2 regions of the Nocardiopsis sinuspersici genome follow, and region 2 is predicted to be linked to the other one. Evidence: riboswitches for the same ligand, from Rfam matches in the RefSeq annotation. Region 2 holds a riboswitch; the other holds the start of a gene.
What was found. A riboswitch is a leader RNA that binds a small molecule or an ion and turns the genes downstream of it on or off. The one in region 2 is predicted to bind S-adenosylmethionine.
Positions count from the first base shown of each region.

Region 1: linked by a shared signal. The riboswitch ahead of NOSIN_RS04205 (aminotransferase class V-fold PLP-dependent enzyme) and the one ahead of thrC (threonine synthase) in region 2 are both predicted to bind S-adenosylmethionine.

Region 1 covers NZ_MCOK01000001.1:994,052-1,003,610, reverse strand. Annotated here, with positions in the region: gene NOSIN_RS04220 (class I SAM-dependent methyltransferase) at 1-720, shown strand, start outside; gene NOSIN_RS04215 (DinB family protein) at 763-1,302, opposite strand; gene NOSIN_RS04210 (SAM-dependent methyltransferase) at 1,293-1,994, opposite strand; gene NOSIN_RS04205 (aminotransferase class V-fold PLP-dependent enzyme) at 2,379-3,734, opposite strand; SAM riboswitch class IV at 3,794-3,908, opposite strand; gene NOSIN_RS04200 (DUF3870 domain-containing protein) at 4,124-4,507, shown strand; gene NOSIN_RS04195 (CaiB/BaiF CoA transferase family protein) at 4,515-5,768, shown strand; gene NOSIN_RS04190 (acyl-CoA dehydrogenase family protein) at 5,887-7,077, shown strand; gene NOSIN_RS04185 (nitroreductase/quinone reductase family protein) at 7,188-7,655, shown strand; gene NOSIN_RS04180 (RelA/SpoT family protein) at 7,701-9,559, opposite strand, start outside.
Region 2 covers NZ_MCOK01000001.1:4,529,705-4,539,263, forward strand. Annotated here, with positions in the region: gene NOSIN_RS19525 (PadR family transcriptional regulator) at 671-1,246, opposite strand; gene NOSIN_RS19530 (ubiquitin-like small modifier protein 1) at 1,427-1,705, opposite strand; gene thrC (threonine synthase) at 1,958-3,217, opposite strand; SAM riboswitch class I at 3,231-3,372, opposite strand; gene NOSIN_RS19540 (alpha,alpha-trehalose-phosphate synthase (UDP-forming)) at 3,654-5,090, shown strand; gene NOSIN_RS19545 (GrpB family protein) at 5,136-5,732, opposite strand; gene NOSIN_RS19550 (S8 family serine peptidase) at 5,988-7,163, opposite strand; gene NOSIN_RS19555 (DUF3263 domain-containing protein) at 7,392-7,676, shown strand; gene otsB (trehalose-phosphatase) at 8,031-8,861, shown strand; gene NOSIN_RS19565 (serine hydrolase domain-containing protein) at 8,873-9,559, opposite strand, start outside.

The DNA of each region.
Region 1 (9,559 bases), 3.5 Mb from region 2:
TTCGCGCGGCGGCTGACGGCCTGGGCCGGGCCGCCTCCCGGCGCACGGCTGCTGGACCTCGGCGGCGGACGCGGAGCCGTGTCCCTCGCCGTCGCAGAGGCGCTGGGCCCCTCGTGCGCGATCCTCGCCGTGGACGTCTCACCCAGGATGGTCGACGCCCTGGCGGCGCTGCCGGTCCCGGGGCTGCGGGCCCGTGCTATGGACGCCGCCGCGCTCGACCTGCCCGACCGCTCCCGCGACGCGGTGCTCAGCGGATTCCTGCTCCACATCCTGCCGGATCCGGGCGCGGCGCTGCGCGAGGCGGCCCGGGTGCTCCGGCCCGGCGGAACCCTCGCCTTCTCCGTTCCCGGCCCCAGCGCCGACGGAGGATGGTGGTCGCGCTACGGGGAGGTCCTCGACGAGTTCGGGTCCGCGCACACCCTGGACGCACCCGCCGGGATGGGCGGCGGGACGAGCCCCTCCTGGGAGGAGCTCGCCGAGCGGTCCGGGCTGCGGTACACGCGCACGGCCGCCACGGAGGCCGAGTTTCCCCTCGACGGGCCCCGGGCGCACTGGGACTGGCTGCTCTCGCACGGCAACCGCTGGCTCCACGACGCGCTGGAGGAGCCCCACCGCCGCGCCCTCGAACAGAGGGTGTTGCGCACTCTCGACGAGCACCACCCCACACGGGGGCACAGCCTCATCGCCGGAGCCGTCCTCCACGAGATGACCAGGCCCTAGGACGCCTTCGGCCTCCGTGGCGGCGGGGCGGCCGGCTCCCGTTCAGCGTCCGTACCCGGCGCGGTACAGGTCGCGCAGCACCGCGATCTCGGCGCCGTGGTGGATGATCTCCCGGTTGAGGTGGAGCACCAGCGCGACCATCGGGAGGTCGTCCCACTGGGATGACTCGGCGCCGCCCACGGGAGCGGCCAGGCCGTCCTCGTCCAGCGCCTGGATGTGCTCGGACCAGGTCTCGTAGGCGTGGCGCAGCCGCTGCCTGGCGTCGGTGGCGGTCACGGGCCAGTCGATGCCCCGGCTCGTGGCGGTTCGGTCGCCGAAGTGCCAGTTGATGCGGGTCTCCAGCACGTCCACGACGATGTGCCCGAGCCGCCAGGCGATGGTGGTCACCGGCGGCGGGTCCGGTTCGGGGACGGCCACGTCGGGCTGGTGCCAGCCCTCCCGCACCTCGCGGACGGTCCAGGCGTCGGGCACCGGCTTCCAGAGGAGCTCCTCGTCGGTGAGCCCCTCCAGCCTGGGCCACAGGGAGTACTCCCAGTAGAACTGGAGCTGTGCCAGAACCTCGCCGGTCCAGTTCACCGCCATCGGTGCGTTTCCCCTCCCCGCTCGGGTGCCCGTCGGCCGAGTCCCGCCAGGATTCCGGTGCCCTGGCCGGACACGTCCTCGTCAGGGTAGGGCCACCACTCGATGTCGGCGACCCCCGGCTCGATCGGCTGGAAGGGGGAGAGCGCCCGCTCGACCACCGGCCGCGGCTCCGGGGAGGCGAGCGCGAGGTAGCCGCCGCCGCGCATGAGGGCGTGCAGGTCCCCGATCCCGACGGGCGGGCCGTCGGCGGGAAGGGACCGGGTCATCAGAACGGCGACGGGCTCGTCGAAGTCGACGAGCCCGGAGGTGCTGAGGCGGCGCAGGAGCGTGTCGGATCCGGAACCGTCCGCGGAGAGCACCGAGGTGCCCGCTCCGGAGAGCATGCCCGCCGCGCCGGACGGGGCGACGTGGACCACCGAGGCACCGGGGCTGGCGGTGTGGACGCGTTCGGCGGTACCGGGCACGGGGCATCCCCAGTCGACGAACTGGCGCACGCCCGCGTCGGCGCACAGGTAGTCGATCACCCGCCCCAGGAAGGCCTGGTGCGGGCGGGTGTGCGGGAGGGCGGGCGGCTCGCCCCCGCGCGGGTCGAGGCCCACCACACGTGGCCGTCGGCCGGGGACCGGGACGGGCTCGCGCCCACGGAACACGGCCCTGAGCGGACCTGTCTTGGGTCCTCGGACGTTGGTCACGATCACGCTCCCCCAGCCGGTTCGCTCGCGGGAGGCAGGACGCGCCACGGGGAGGGCCGGTCGGGCCCGGACAGCGTTGCGCCATGCCGTCAGGGCCCGATGGTACCGCCTGGGAAAGTGATCCTCGGCACATGCATGGGTGTTATGTGCCCCATTTCGCCGTTTGTGGAGTCCTGTGACGTAAGGGAGTTCTCGTCGACCCGCGGGCGGGCAGGCCACGGCCTCCTGCCCGGGCCCGGCAGGCATCCGTGCGCCCGCGCGGGCGGCATCCGCCCCGGGAGTGGGGGGAGTGGAGCCTCCTGGCGCGGCGCCCCGCCGAAGGGGACCCGCCCCGCCGCAGGGGGCCCGGCGGGGTGGGTCCCTCCCCCGGATCGCAACAGCTTGTCAGAACGCCCTGTCGGGATCGGGTACCGGGGCCAGGCGGCCGTCGCAGTCGGCGTACTCCCAGCGCGGACCACGGGCGACCAGGTCGGCGACCGCGCCGACGAGCCGGTCCACGTGCTCCCGGGTGGTGCCCACGCCCAGGCTCGCCCGCACCGCCTGGCCGTGCCCCTCGGGCAGCAGGTGGCGGGTGAGCGGGTGCGCGCAGAACAGCCCGTCGCGCACCCCGATCCCGTACTCGGCGGACAGCGCGGCGGCCAGCAGGTCGGCGGGCAGGCCGTCCACGGTGAACGACACGATGCCCACCCGGGGGTGCTCGTCCCCCCACAGGGTCAGCTCGGTGACGCCGTCGATCCCGGCCAGTCCCGCACGCAGCCGCTCCAGCAGAGCCGACTCGCGGATGTGCAGCGATCCCTGTGTCCGGGGGGTGAGGGTGTCACAGGCCGCGGCCAGCGCCACGGCGCCCAGCACGTTGGGGCTTCCCGCCTCGTGCCGCGCGGGCAGGTCGTTCCACACCACGTCGTGCTCGGTGACCAGCCGGGTGGCGCCGCCCCCGGACAGGTAGGGGGTGGCCTCGCGCAGCCAGTCGGCGCGCCCGGCCAGCACGCCGGAGCCGAAGGGCGCGTAGAGCTTGTGGGCGGACAGGGCGACGTAGTCCGCGCCGGTCTCCGCCAGGCTGAAGGGCAGGTGGGGCACGTACTGGGCGGCGTCCACGGCCACGCGCGCACCCTCGGCGTGCGCCGCCTCCACCAGTTCCCCGACCGGCCAGATCTCACCCGTGACATTGGAGGCGGCGGTCACGCACAGCAGCCGGGGCCCCTCGGGCGCCCCGCGCAGCGCGGTGCGGGCGGCCTCCACCGCGGCACCGGGGGTGGCGGGCAGCGGCAGGCGCACCACGCGTCCGGCGCGGGAGGCGGGGTGCTCCCAGGGCAGCAGGCCGGCATGGTGCTCGGACTCGAACACGACCACCGTGCAGCCCTCGGGCACCGCGCGGGCCAGCAGGTTGAGGGCGTCGGTGGTCCCGCGCACGAACACCACGGCGTCCGCGGGCCGGGAGCGCACGCCCAGGAAGCGGGCCACGCTGCGGCGCGCGCGTTCGTAGGCTTCGGTGCTGACCTGGGAGTGGTGGCCCGCCCCGCGGTGCACACTGGCGTAGCGGGGCAGCGCCTCGGCCAGGGCCTCGGCCACCGGGGTCAGGCAGGGGGCACTGGCCGCGTAGTCGAAGTTGGCGTACTCGACGCGCTCGCCGGTGACCAGGGGGACGCCCTCCTCGGAGGCGAGGACCGTGCACCGGTCGGTGCCGGACGAACGCGCCGAACGGGCGGAACGGGCGGTGTGGATGGAGCTGACAGTGGTCATGGGGCACCTCGCCTACGGGTCGTGGGACCCGCGGGGGTGCCGTCACGGCGACGCCTCGGGGTCCGCGCTTGTCCGACACGGACGTGTCGGGACCTGGTCCTCACCCGGGGCACCCCACCGCGGAAGGAGGGTTGCCGGCCAGCAAGCCGGGGCTTGACGCTGGCACTCGTGACCTGCGACGCAGATTAACACAGCCGTCCCCCGGCGGACAGTGCGAGCCGCGTGTGGCCCGAACCACCGCCCCGCTTGACAGCCGCGAACGCGTTGGGGACATACTTGTCCCTGCCTGCCCTCACGCCGCGGGTGTCCGGTTCTCCCCGGCCGCCCTCCAGGCGCGAGACTCCAGAGCGTTGGAGTTTTCGCGTGCCCGCGAGCGAGAGGTGTGCATGTTGCAGGGCAACGACCGTATTCAGCAGGTCTTCCGTAATCCCAGGGTCGTCCTGGTCTCCGGCTACGCCCGTCTTCCCGACTCCGTGGCGAGCCACTCCCAGTACCAGCGCCTCGGCGTCGTCCTCGCCGTGGACACCGCGGACGGCCGTATCGTCGCCGCGGACACCACCCTGCTCACCGACCTGGCCAAGGACTTCTTCCGCGCCCTGGTCGAGGGCTCCTCGGTGACCGAGGACATCGCCGAGCTCGTGCGGCGGGTACAGACCCGGTACGCGGGCCAGTCCGGTGCCGCGCTGACCACCGCCCTGCGCCGGTGCCTGGAGACCTACGGCCAGCTGCGGGAGGGCGACCAACTGCCCGGCGGCCCCGACGGCGAGGAGTGAGCACCCCGTGACCGACACCCGTTCCGAGTCCGGCTCCCCCGCCCCGCTGCCGCTGGCGGGGGTGCGCGTCGCCGACCTGTCCCGGGTCCTGGCGGGCCCGTACGCCACCATGCTGCTCGCGGACATGGGCGCCGAGGTCGTCAAGGTGGAACAGCCCGGGCGCGGTGACGACACCCGCTCCTGGGGGCCGCCCTGGGCCGGGGCCTCGGAGTCCTCTCCCGGCGAGGCCGCCTACTTCCTGTCGGTGAACCGCAACAAGCGCAGCCTGGCCGTGGACCTGAAGGACCCCGAGGGCCTGGCCGCCGTACAGGAGCTGTGCGCGGCCTCCGACGTGGTGATCCAGAACTTCCGGCCGGGGGTGATCGACCGGCTCGGGCTCGGCTACGAGGCGGTCAGCGCCCGAAACCCGGCCGTCGTGTACTGCTCGGTGAGCGGGTTCGGGCCCGAGCACGACCCGGGCACGCGCCCCGGTTTCGACATCGTGGTGCAGGCCGAGAGCGGCCTGATGGCCACCACCGGGCCGGCCGAGGGGCCGGCGAGCAAGGTGGGTGTGGCCCTGACCGACGTGCTCACGGGACTGAACGCGGCCGTGGGCGTCCTCGGCGCGCTCATGCGGGCCCGTGTGACCGGCAGGGGCGAGAACGTCAGCGTGTCGCTGATCAACTCCACCCTGTCCGGCCTGGTCAACCTCACCCAGCAGGCGCTGGTGACGGGTGCGGAGCCCGCCCGGGTCGGCAACGCGCACACCACGATCGTGCCCTACCAGACCTTTCCCACGGCGGACGCGGAGATCGTCGTCGCCGCCGGGAACGACGCCCTGTACCAGCGGCTGTGCGCGGCCCTGGACCGCCCCGACCTGGGCGGGGACCCCCGCTACGCCACCAACCCCGGGCGGGTGGCGCACCGGGAGGAGCTGGTCGCGGAGCTGTCGGCGACCCTGCGCGCCCGGTCCGCCGACCACTGGATGGAGGTCCTGGTGGAGGCCGGGGTGCCGGTGGGGCGGGTGCGCGGGGTGCTGGACGCGCTGCGCACCGCCGACGCCAGCGGCGACGACGTCCTGCGCACCGTGGAGCATCCCACCGCCGGGCTGGTCGAACAGGTCCGCGCGGGGTTTCGGCTGGAGAACAGCCCGCCGCCGCTCACCGCTCCGCCGCTGCTGGGCCAGCACTCCCGGCAGGTCCTCGCCGAACTGGGCGTGGACGATGCGACCGTGGACGGGATGGTCGGGCGCGGCGCCGTCCAGCAGCCCGACCTTCCCTGAACCGGGACCGCCCGTACGGGGCCGCACGCCAGGACCGACCGACAGCACGAACACGAGGACCCCGCACCCGCCTCCCCTCCGGCCGCACGGGCCGGACGCACCACGAAGGGACACCACCATGAGCGACCACCGCAAACCCGCGGCCCCGGACCCGCACGACTTCCTGGCCGTGGACGCCGACCTGTCCGACACCGAGCGGGACGTCCGCGACGCCGTGCGCGGCTTCGCCGAGCGGGAACTGCTGCCGAACGTGGCCGACTGGTTCGACGCGGGCACCCTGCCCGACCCGCGCGGGCTGGCCAAGGCCTTCGGCGACCTCGGCGTGCTGGGCATGCACCTGGAGGGGTACGGCTGCGGCGGGTCCAGCGCGGTCGCCTACGGCCTGGCCTGCCGCGAACTGGAGGCGGTCGACTCGGGCCTGCGCAGCTTCGTGTCGGTGCAGGGTTCGCTGGCGATGGCGGCCGTCCACAAGTTCGGCTCCGAGGAGCAGAAGAACGAGTGGCTGCCGAGGATGGCCGCGGGCGAGGCGATCGGCTGCTTCGGCCTGACCGAGCCCGACTCCGGCTCCGACCCGGGGTCCATGCGCACCCGTGCCCGCAGGGACGGGTCGGACTGGGTGCTCAACGGCACCAAGATGTGGATCACCAACGGCTCGGTGGCCGACGTGGCGGTGGTCTGGGCCACCACCGACGAGGGGGTCCGCGGGTTCGTGGTACCCACGGGGACCCCCGGGTTCTCGGCCAACGTCATCCACAAGAAGCTGTCGCTGCGCGCGTCCGTCACCGCCGAACTGGTGCTGGAGGACGTGCGGCTGCCCGCCGACGCGCTGCTGCCCCTGTCCCGGGGGCTGGGATCGCCGCTGTCGTGCCTGAACGAGGCCCGCTACGGCATCGTGTGGGGCGCGGCCGGCGCCGCCCGCGCCTGCTACGAGGCGGCGCTGGAGTACGCGCTGAGCCGCGAGCAGTTCGGCCGACCCATCGCCGGGTTCCAGCTCACCCAGCGCAAGCTCGCCGACATGGTGGTGGACGTCAACCACGCCGGCATGACGGCGCTGCGGATCGGCCGGCTGAAGGACGAGGGGAACTGCCACCACAACCACGTGAGCTTCGGCAAGTTCTCGTGCGTGGCCGCCGCCCAGCGGGTGGCGGCCGCCGCGCGCTCGGTGCACGGCGCCAACGGCATCACCCTGGAGTACCCGGTGATGCGGCACATGGTGAACCTGGAGACGGTCGCCACCTACGAGGGCACCGAGGAGATCCACGCGCTCAGCATCGGCCAGGCCGTGACGGGGATCTCCGCGTTCCGCTAGGGGGTCGGGGTAGGAACGCCGGGACGGGGCACGGACACGTCCCCTCCCCGGTGTCGTCGGCCGCGCGCACCCGCCAGAATGGGGAGCATCCGAGCGAGGGAGTTGCCGAGATGGGGAACGAACCGACGAAGCGGTTCGAGATGACGCGGCTGCGGCGGACGGCCAACGCCTGCGTCAGCGGCTTCGTCAAGTACGGGGTGTGCCTGCCCGAGTTGCACCTGCTCACCACGCGTGGGCGCAAGACGGGCTTCCTGCGCACCATCCCGCTCAGTGTGCTGGACAGTGACCGCGGCCGGTTCCTGGTCTCCCCCTACGGGGAGGTCGACTGGGTCCGCAACCTGCGCAAGGACGGTTTCGCGACGCTGCGCCAGGGAGGCTGGATCGAACTGGTCAGCGTGCGCGAACTGGGCGCCGAGGAGGCCGCCCCGCTGTTGAAGGAGTACCTGGACCATCCGCGGGCCGCCGTGGTGGGGCTGTACTTCGAGACGCCGCCGGACGCCCCGGACGAGGCGTTCGTCGCCGAGGCCGAGCGCCACCCGGTCTTCGAGATCGTGCGCTCCACCACGATCCGCATCTGAGCGGAGGGTCCGCAGTGCCCCGGGCGCTCCGTGCGCCCGGGGTCCTCAGTTGCGGACGCGGTAGACGTCGTAGACGCCGTCCACGCCCCGGACCGCGCGCAGCACGCTGCCCAGGTGGGCGGGGTCGGCCATCTCGAAGGTGAAGCGGCTCTGCGCCACCCGGTCGCGACTGGTCTGGACGGTCGCGGACAGGATGTTGACGTGCTGGTCCGACAGCACCCGGGTGATGTCCGACAGCAGCCGGGACCGGTCCAGGGCCTCCACGTGCAGCGCCACCAGGAACATGGAGTCCTCGGTGGGCGACCAGTCCACCTTCACCATGCGCTCGGTGTCCAGGGTCGCGGTGTTCACGCAGTCCTTGCGGTGCACGGACACCCCGTTGCCCCGCGTCACGAAACCGACGATCTCGTCTCCCGGCACGGGCGTACAGCACTTGGACAGGCGCGCCCACACGTCGGCGTCGCCCTCCACGACCACGCCCGGGTTGCCGGACTGGTGCTGGCGGAGCGCCGCCTTGGTGGGCAGGGCCGACTCGGCGATGTCCTCGGTGTGGCTCTCCAGCCCGCCCATCGACTCGACGAGCTTGCCCACCACGTGCTGCGCGCTGACCTGGTGCTCGCCCACGGCCGCGTACAGGGAGTCCACGTCCGGATAGCGCAGGTCCCTGGCCAGGGCGATGAGCGCCTCACCGCTGAACAGGCGCTTGACCGGCAGCTCCTGTTTGCGCATGATCTTGGCGATCTCGTCCTTGCCCTGTTCTATGGCGGCCTCGCGGCGCTCCTTGGTGAACCAGTGGCGGATCTTGTTGCGGGCGCGGGCGCTCTTGACGAAGTTCAGCCAGTCGCGGCTGGGCCCGGCGTCGGGCGTCTTGGAGGTGAGGATCTCCACCGTCTCGCCGTTGTGCAGCTTGTTCTCCAACGGCACCAGGCGGCCGTTGATACGGGCGCCCACGGTGCGGTGGCCGACCTCGGTGTGCACCGCGTACGCGAAGTCGACGGCGGTGGCGCCCTGCGGCAGGGAGATGACGTCGCCGCCCGGGGTGAAGACGAACACCTCCTGCACCGACAGGTCGAAGCGCAGCGACTCCAGGAACTCGCCCGGGTCCTTGGTCTCCTGCTGCCAGTCGATGAGCTGGCGCAGCCACTGCATGTCGGAGCCGCCCCTGGGTTTGCTCACGCCCCCGCTGGTGCGGTCCTCCTTGTACTTCCAGTGCGCGGCGATGCCGTACTCGGCGCGCCGGTGCATCGCCCGGGTCCGGATCTGCAACTCGACCGGGTTGCCCGAGGGCCCTATGACCGTCGTGTGCAGCGACTGGTACATGTTGAACTTGGGCATCGCGATGTAGTCCTTGAACCGCCCCGGCACCGGGTTCCACCGCGCGTGGATGGTCCCCAGGGCCGCGTAGCAGTCGCGGACGCTGTCCACCAGGACCCGCACGGCGATGAGGTCGTAGATCTCGTCGAAGCCGCAGTTGCGGGCGATCATCTTCTGGTAGATCGAGTAGTAGTGCTTGGGGCGCCCGCGCACGGTGGCCTTGAGCTTGGACTCGCGCAGGTCGGCCGAGACCGCCTCGATGACCTCCTGGAGGTAGACGTCGCGGCGCGGGGCGCGCTCGGACACCAGGCGGGCGATCTCGTCGAAGCGCTTGGGGTAGAGGGTGGCGAAGGCCAGGTCCTCCAACTCCCACTTGATGGTGTTCATGCCCAGTCGATGGGCGAGGGGGGCGAAGATCTCCAGGGTTTCGCGAGCCTTCTTCTCCCGTTTGGCACGGGATGGCAGGTAGCGCAGGGTGCGCATGTTGTGCAGGCGGTCGCACAGCTTGATGACCAGCACGCGGATGTCGCGGGCCATGGCCACGACCATCTTGCGGACGGTCTCGGCCTGGGCGGCCTCGCCGTACTTGA
Region 2 (9,559 bases):
AAACTTGAACTCGGGACGAGTGTGCACCACCCGAACGGGATATTCAAATTTTAGTAAGAGCGGTCTCCGCCCGCCCGCGCGCGGACGCGTCCCCCTCCGGTCAGTGCTTCGGGGAGTGCCCGGCGAACGTGGTCAGTACGTCCAGGTTCCGTTCGGTGGACTCGGTCCTGTTCCGCCGGGGGCGAGGGCGCCGACGGGGTTCTGGAGGATTCGTAGGTGGGGCTGCGAGGAACGAGCCGCCATACCGGAGGATCCGAAGGTTCCCGTACCTACGGCGCCCGAACACGAGGCAAAGCGCAGCGCAGCCTCAAAAACAACACAGCGAGGGCGCCGACGGGGTTCTGGAGGATTCGCAGGTGGGGCTGCGAGGAACGAGCCGCCATACCGGAGGATCCGAAGGTTCCCGTACCTACGGCGCCCGAACACGAGGCGAAGCGCAGCGGAGCCTCAAAAACAAAACAGCGAGGGCGCCGACGGGGTTCTGGAGGCCGCGCAGGTGCGTCCGTGAGGTACGAGCGGGCGCACCGCAGGGGCCGAAGGTTCCCGTACCTACGGCGCACGAGCACGAGGCAAAGCGCAGCGAAGCCTCAAAGACGACACAGCAGGGGCGCCGATACCTGCGGCGCACGAGCACGAGGCACAGCGCAGCGGAGCCTCCAGGAGACACGGCTTAGGACTCCGCCGGCGGCAGCCCGAAGGCGTCGGGGGCGTCGTCGGCCATGGTGTACTCCCCGGCTCTCAGGGAGGCGATGAGGTTCCGCGTCCACTGGATGTCGGCGTCGATCGTGCCCCTCCAGAGGTTGAACAGCTCGCGCACGTGCCCCGGCTCGCCCCGGCTCTCGGAGGGGAGCAGCTCACCGCTGGTCTTCTCCAGCAGCTCCAGCCGCCGGCGCAGCAGGTCGACGACCTCGCCGCGCGGCAGCGAGGTCATCAGGGTGACCGCCGCGAACAGCATCGCGGGGTCGTCCCTGCGCGTCAGCCCGCGGCGCAGGAGCCGGTGGATCTCCGCGACGCCGTCCTCGGTGATCGAGTAGGAGGTGCGGTCGACCACCTCGTCCCCCTCGGCGACGAACTCGCGCAACTTGCCCTCCTGGGAGAGCTTGCGCAGGGCGTGGTAGATGGACCCCCACTTGATGTTGGCCCATTCCTCGGCCCCCCAGGACAGGAGCGCGCGACCCACCCGGTACCCGTGGGCCTGCCCCTCCATGCGCACCACACCCAGGACCAACAGCCGCGTCGCCGACATCTCCACCCTCGTTCAACCGCAGATCTCCCCCAGCCTACGAGGGCCGGTACGGCGCACCGGTGCCTCCGCCCGGGTGTGCGGCGCCACAGTCCGCGGCGCCGCGGTCGGCGAAGCGGAGAGGGGCGGTCCCGGCTCCCCCTCCGGAGCCGGGACCGCCCCTCTTCGGGACTCGTCGACGGGTCAGCAGCCCCCGGCGACCGCCGGGATGATGGAGATCTGGGCTCCGTCGGCGATCTCGGTCTGCAGGCCCTTCTCGAAGCGCACGTCCTCGTCACCGACGTAGACGTTGACGAAGCGGCGCACCTTGCCGCTGTCGTCGAGGATGCGGGCGCGGATACCGGGGTGGTTGGCCTCCAGGTCGTCGAGGACCTCGGCGAGGGTGTTGCCCTTGGCCGTCACCTCGGAGGCGTCGTCGGTGTAGGTGCGCAGGATGGTGGGCACGCGGACGCTGGCGCTCATGGCGGACTTCCTTCTGGTGGGAGACTGCGGGCTGGTGCGGGCCCCGGCGGACGCACCGGGGCCACGGGGGCCGGGGCTCGTTCTCCGGCGCATCCACCCCGGAGGGTGTTGGTTCGGGCGCCGCCAGGGTTCTGCACGACGAGGCAAGCCGCGAGCGAGGAACGAGCGGCAGGCGCCGCCGAGGAAGAATCCCTGGCCTCTTGGGCGCCCGAACACGGGCCGAAGCGGAGCGGAGGCCCCGAAGAACACCGTCTAGGCGAGACCGGCGCCGGTGAAGGCGCTCAGGGACGGCTTGATGGTGGCGGTCACGCCGGAGTCGACGGCGTTCAGGGTCTTGAGCCCGTCACCGGTGTTGAGCACGACCGTCTCGGCCTTGGGGTCGAGCCTGCCCTCGCGGACCAGCTTGCGCAGGACACCGGTGGTGACACCGCCCGCGGTCTCGGCGAAGACGCCCTCGGTGCGGGCCAGGAGCTTGATGGAGTCGACGATCTCCTCGTCGCTCACGTGCTCCACCGAACCGCCCGTGCGCTGGGCGATGTCCAGCACGTACGGGCCGTCGGCCGGGTTGCCGATGGCCAGCGACTTGGCGATGGTGTCGGGCTTGACCGGCTGGATGACGTCGATGCCCTTCTCCCAGGCCTGCGCGACCGGGGAGCAGCCCGTGGCCTGGGCGCCGAAGATCCGGTACGGGCGGTCCTCCACCAGGCCGAGCTCGACGAGCTCACGGAAGCCCTTGTCGATCTTGGTGAGCTGGGAGCCGGACGCGATCGGGATGACGATCTGCTCGGGCAGGCGCCAGCCGAGCTGCTCGGCGATCTCGTAGGCCAGCGTCTTGGAGCCCTCGCCGTAGTAGGGGCGCAGGTTCATGTTGACGAAGCCCCAGCCCTCACCGGCCGGGTCTCCGATGAGCTCGGAGCAGAAGCGGTTGACGTCGTCGTAGTTGCCGTCGATGGCCACGACCTTGCCGCCGTAGACGGCGGCCATGACCACCTTGGCCTCCTCCAGCCCGGCGGGGATGAACACGCAGGACTCGAATCCGGCGCGCGCGGCGGCGGCGCCGACCGCGCCGGCCAGGTTGCCGGTGGAGGAGCAGGAGAGGGTGGTGAACCCGAAGGTGCGGGCGGCCTCGACGGCGATGGCGACCACGCGGTCCTTGAAGGAGTGCGTGGGGTTGCCGGAGTCGTCCTTGACGTGGAGGGAGTCCAGGCCCAGCTCGGCGGCGAGGCGGTCGGCCCTCACCAGCGGGGTCAGGCCGGGGGCCATGTTGGGCAGCTCGGCGACGTCGGCCGGGACGGGGAGCAGGGAGCGGTAGCGCCAGATGCTCTTGGGGCCGCTCTCGATGTCCGCGCGGGTCACGGTCCCGAAGTCGTAGGCGATCTCCAGGGGTCCGAAACAGGCCTCACAGGCGAACCGGGGGGTGAGGTCGTAGCGCTCACCGCACTCGCGGCACGAGAGCGCGGTACCGGGTCCGAAGGCTTGCTTGGAGGTGGGTTCGGTGACGGTAATCGCCATGGCGAGGCGTCTCCCCTCATCTTTCCTGGCGGACACCTTGTCCCCAGGCCGGAGTTGGCACCTGCCCCAGCCGCCTCGCGGGTTCGCGAGTATCGCATGCTGGGATGGTTGCCGGGGCTTCGCAGGGCCGGTCCCTCCACCCCTCTGGATGAGCAATATGAAGTTGTCGCGGGTCCTGTCGGATCCGCACCGTCACTGTAACGGACTCGCTGACCGGTTTTCCACGCCTGGTGACCCGCGCAACACGAACGTGCTCACATGGTGAGACGACACCGGTCGGGACCCCGCGCACGCACGTGCGGCACCGCGCGCCTGTGACGTGCGCCCCGCTTGGCCTGGGACGGGTTTGGGGCCGCTGTCCACAGGCGAGACCTAGGGTGCGCCCCGTGCGGTGCGCGCACCCGGTTCCAGCCGTATCATCCGAGAGGACGACCACGTGGACAAGGCACAGATCCTCATCGCCTCCAACAGGGGACCCGTGTCCTTCTCGACCGCCGACGACGGCTCCCTGGAGCACCGGCGCGGCGGAGGCGGCCTGGTCTCGGGAATGATCTCGGTGGCCAACGAGATCGACAGCATCTGGGTGTGCGCCGCCCTGTCGGACGCCGACCGCCGGGCAGCGGCGGAGGCGCCGCAGGCACGGCTGGACCAAGCCCACGACCTGGACGGCATGCGGGTCCACATGCTCGACATCCCGCGGCGCACCTTCGAGGGCGCCTACACCGGGGTGGCCAACTCGACCCTGTGGTTCGTGCAGCACATGCTGTACGACATCCCCAACAAGCCGTCCTTCGGCTCGCACTTCCGGCGGATGTGGGAGGACTACACCGCCTACAACAACGCGTTCGCCGAGGCGCTGGTGACCGGTGCCGCCGACGGCGCCCGCGTGGCCGTGCAGGACTACCACCTGGCCCTGGTGCCGCGCATCCTGCGCGCCCGCCGCCCCGACCTGCGGATCTCGCACTTCTCGCACACCCCGTGGGCGCCTCCGGAGTACTTCCGGATGCTGCCCGACCAGGTCGCGCGCGACCTGTTGGAGGGCATGCTGGGCGCGGACCAGCTGGGCTTCCAGAGCCCGCGGTGGGCGGACGCGTTCCTGCGCTGCTGCGCGGACGTCCTGCGCGCGGACGTGGACTTCCGGCACCGCACCGTGGAGTACGGCGGCCGGATCGTCGGTGTCAACGTGCACGCCCTGGGCGCGGACGAGGAGACGCTGCGCGAGAGCGCCGCCGAACCGGCCGTGGCCGCGCGCCGGAGCACCCTGGAGGAGGCCGTCGGCGACACCAGGCTCATCGTCCGGGTGGACCGCACGGAGCTGTCCAAGAACATCGTGCGCGGCCTGGAGGCCTACCGCGAGCTGCTGATCGCCCATCCGGAGTGGCGGGGCAGGGTGACGCACCTGGCGTTCGCCTACCCGAGCCGGGGGGACGTGCCGGAGTACCGCGAGTACACCGACGCCGTCCTGCGGACCGCCAAGGAGATCAACGCGGAGTTCGCGACCGCCGAGTGGACCCCGCTGATCCTGGAGGTCAACGACGACTACCCGCGTTCGCTGGCGTCCTTCCAGATGGCCGACGTGCTGCTGGTGAACCCGGTCCGGGACGGCATGAACCTGGTGGCCAAGGAGGGCCCGGTGCTGTCCGAGCGGGACTCGGTGCTGGTGCTCTCGCGTGAGGCCGGCGCCGCGGACGAGCTGGGCGAGCACGCGCTGCTGGTCAACCCCTACGACACCGTGGAGACGGCGGAGGCGCTGCACAGGGCGCTGTCGATGCCGGAGGAGCAGCGGCGCGAGCACAGGCGGCGCCTGGCGGAGGCGGCGGTGGCGCTGCCGCCGCGGCGGTGGTTCCAGGACCAGCTGCGCTCGCTGGGCTGAGGCCCTCCCGCAGCCGGCACGCGCCCCGGCCGGCCGCCCCGGGGGTCAGCCCCGGGCGGCGTCCTTCCCGTCCGCCTCGGCCAGGAGCCGCACCACGATGTCGGACTTGGCGTCGGCGTAGTCCTGGATGCGGTCCCAGGTGCGCTCGGCCAGCTCGCGTTTGACCGCGGCGTAGCGCTCACGCGCGTCGGCGTCGTCGATGAGGAGGTCCCGGAAGCGGCGCATCCGCTCCGCCTCCTCACAGCCCTCGCTGAACACGTGCAGGTTGAGGTTGACCTCGGTGCCCTTGAACACGCGGTGCTGGTACCAGTCGGGCTCCCTGATCACCAGGGAGTAGCCGACGGCTTCGAGGTCGGGCATGTAGGCGGGCTCGTCCGAGGAGTCCGCGACGACCAGCAGCAGGTCGACGCAGGGTTTGGCGGCGAGGCCGGGCACCGCGGTGGAGCCGACGTGCTCGAAGAGCAGGATCCGGTCACCGAGCGCGGCAGCGACCCTTCGGGACTCGCGCTCGAAGAGGTAGGGCCACTTGGTGTCGTACTCGACGAGGCGGACGCGTCCGTCGACGAGGTTGCGGAACTCGGGTGCGATCCCGGTCCGCGAACCGCCTCGGGAGGGCAGGGGAGACGCTTCGAGGGGTGACATTCTCAAAGCCTTGTCCCCCTCACGTGCCTGCGTCAAGACCGTTCACCGTTCCTTACATATGCACGTGCGGCCATGACGTCACTGTTCGTGGGGCGCCCATGACGTGCGGCGACCACGGACCGTGTCCGGCCTCGGCCGCGGAGCCGCCGGAGCGGGGCGGGCCGCGACGGCGCCGTCCGTGCGGAAGCCGTGCGCCGTGCTCACGGCCGCGCCCGGTGCGCGGCCGGGCCAGCCGCCGGGGCACCCGGCGCCGGGCTACTTGCCGCGGGTCCTGCGGCGGCGGCCGCCCCTCTTGCGCCGGCTGGCGGGCGGGGCCTCGGCCGCGCGCTCGGCGGCGATCCTCTCGTCCTCCTCCTGGCGCTCGGCCTCCACGCCGTAGGGGTCGGCGGTGGAACGGCGTATCCACAGGACCACCAGGAGGACGCCGAGGACCACGACGGCGCCGACGGTGGCGAACCACACCCACACCGGCACGGCCCATCCCTGACCGTCCCCGCTGAGGACGTCCTCCTCGAACGCCGGGTTGTCCTGGGCGATGGCGGTGGCCTGTTCCTGCGCGGAGGGCAGGTGCAGGGCGGGCAGCCCCTCGGGGCCGGACCGGGAACCCTCGACGAGTGCGTCGCGGACCTGGCCGGGGAGCAGGTGCGGGTGGTCGGAGCGCAGCAGGGCCGCGGCCCCGGCGGCCATGGCGGCGGCGTACTGGGCACCGGTCACCTCGGTGTAGCCCACCTCCGTGTCGGCGGCCATCAGGTCGGCGCCCGGGGCGGTCAGCGCGACCGATCCGGTGTCGGGGGAGTTCGGGACGAGTGCGCCGTCCGCGTCCGTTCCGGCGACGGTGAGCACGTTGGGGTCCTCCGGGCCCCCGGCCGGTCCGACGACCAGCACGCCGTTGTCGACCGCGGCCTGGGTGGCGCCGGCCAGGTCGGCGGCCCCGTCGGTCTCGGGCAGCAGGATGACCTGGACGTCCTCCTGCGCGGCGAAGCGTACGGCCTCGGCCAGCCGGTCCCCGGTGGGCAGCACGAGCACGGTGGACTCGGGCGCCACGCCGAGCATGCCGCCGTCGGCGTCGAAGCCGTGTCCGTGGGCCGCGGCCAGGGAGGCCATGGCGCTGCCCGCCCCGGCGTCGCCGCCCGTACCGAACCGTGTGTCCACCCGGACGTTGTCGACCAGGTCCGGGTGCTCCTCGTTGACGGAGGTTCCGGGAAGCGCGACGGTGACGCCCTGGCCCTGGGTGTCCTCCCACAGTTCCTGGGCGGCGATGGTCTGTAGGCCCCACTGCTCGGGCCGGTAGTCGGGGACCAGGTCGGCCGAGGCCGGAGCCGCCGGGCCGAGGAGCACGGCGGTGGCGGTGACGGCGGCCGCACAGGCCGAGGCGGTCCCGCCACGGGTGCGGCGTGTGTGTGTCCTGCTACGGCTGTTGCCCCCGAGCACGTCAGGCTCCCTCGAACGATATGATCGGCGTTCCACGCGGCCCCACGGACCCCCGCAATTCTGTCATGAGCACAGGATTCAGGCGTGGACAAGTGACCTGAGGGGTAGGGAACGTAACTGTATCCCTGGTGCCAGTCCTGAGCTCTCGGCTCCGCATCCGGCATGTCGAGTCGCTAGCATGAGTCGGGCCGATCCGGACAAACCAATTTCCCGTCCAGGGGGTGTCCCATGCCGAATATCGGTCCGACCGAGGACGGTCAGTCGGCTCTCGCCGAACGCGAACAGCGCATCCTCGCCTTCGAGCGCCAGTGGTGGAAGTTCGAGGGTTCCAAGGAACAGGCCATCCGCGACGAGTTCGGGTTCTCCGCCACCCGCTACTACCAACTGCTGAACGGGCTGGTGGAGCGCCCCGAGGCGCTCGCCTTCGACCCGATGACCGTCAAGCGGCTGCGCCGTCTGCGCGCCGACCGCCGCCGCCAACGCAACGCACGCCAGCTGGGTATCCAGCTCTGATATCCCCTCGTCGCGCCTTCGCGGTCATTCGTACCCACCACACGCCGACGGCACCATCCGCGCGTGGTCCGCTTCCACGGGTGTGTCGCCCGGGCCACCCCCGCTGAGCGACACCGGGAACCGGCTGGAGGGACCGCCCGTATCGGGGCGGCCGAGCCGACGACGGGGAGACCGGTCCGTCCGGGGGCGTCCGGAGCCGCCCGCCGACGCGGGCGAGCGCACGCCGAACACCACGGGACCGTCCGGTGAAACACGGCCGCACGTATGGGTAGGGGTCCCCTCCGGGCGGGGGCGCGTCGATAGTCTGGCGGCCCCGCCCGGTCCGCATCCGCGGCCTCACCGGAAAGGTCCTCCATGTCTTTGCCCCGACCCGGCACGGACGCCGGGCGCACCGCGCTCGACGCCCTCCTGAACGCACCCGCGAGCGCGCTGGCCGCCTTCGACTTCGACGGCACGCTCGCACCCATCGTGGACGATCCGCGCACGTCCGCCCCCTATCCGGGGATCGTGGAGGGGCTCGCCGACCTGGCCGGACTGATCGGTTCGGTGGCGGTGGTCACCGGTAGGCCCGCCGGAACGGCGGTGCGGCTGGGCGAGCTGGACCGGGTCCCGGGCATCACCGTGCTGGGCCACTACGGCGCCGAGCGCTGGGTCGGCGGCCGTGTGGTCGCCGCCCCCGCGCCGCCCGGGGTGGAGCTGGTGCGGGAGGAGCTGCCCGGCCTGCTCGACGGGCTGAACGCGCCGGAGGGCACCTGGATCGAGGACAAGGGCCGTTCCCTGGCCGTGCACACGCGGCGCACCGCCGACCCCGACGGCGCCCTCACCCTGCTCACCCCCGCCTTGAGCGAACTGGCCAGGCGCGCGGAACTGCAGGTGGAGCCGGGCCGGATGGTGGTCGAACTCCGTCCACAGGGTGTGGACAAGGGTGCCGCGCTCACCGCGCTCGTCGCCGAGAGCGGGCCCCGCACCGTGCTCTACGCCGGTGACGACCTGGGCGACCTGCCCGCCTTCGCCGCCGTGGCCGCACTGCGCGACCAGGGCGTCGCGGGTCTGACCGTGTGCTCGTCCTCCGACGAGGTCGCCGCCGTGGCCGAGGCCGCCGATCTGGTCGTTCCCGGCCCCGCCGGGCTGGCGGACCTGCTGCGCGGCCTCACGGACGCGGTCCGCGGCGCCTCCGGTGTGTGAGCCCTCCCCGTTCAGGACGAGGACTCGTGTGCCTGGGGCGTGAGCGCCGACCGCGCCGCCGAACGCAGGTCCACCAGCCCGGTCCGGTCGCGCCCGTAGTGCACGGCGTTGGTGAGCACCCCCACGTACCTGCCGCTCTCGGGGTGCATGAACAGGCTCGTCCCCGTGAAGCCGTTGTGGTAGACCACCCCCTCCGGGGTGACCAGCCAGCCCAGGCCCCGCCAGAGCCGGGCGCCCGCGTCCACGTGCGGCTGCCAGCTCATGCGCACGTAGGAGGAGGGCACCGGTCCCCGGCCGCCGTCGTGCAGCCGCAGGACCTCCCGGGCGAACGCGCCGAGGTCGATGGCGGTGGTGAACGCCCCGGCGTGCCCGGCCACACCGCCCATCAGCGCGGCCGCCTCGTCGTGCACCACGCCCCACGCGGGTGCGGCCCCGGGGAGGCGGCGCTCGGTGGGCGCGACCCCGGGTGAGCGCGCCAGCGGGCCGAAGGCCGTGGACCGCATGCCCAGCTCCTCCCACAGGTCGTGGGCGAGCCGGTCCAGGCCGGTGCCGTAGAGGCGTTCCAGGAGCAGGCCGAGCAGGATGAACCCCCGGTCGATGTAGCGGTAGCCGGGTTCCTCCAGCGGGTCGGCGAGGATCGCCTCGGCCAGGTCCTGCTCGGTGCCCGCGTACCTCTCCAGCCAGGTCACCGGGTTGAG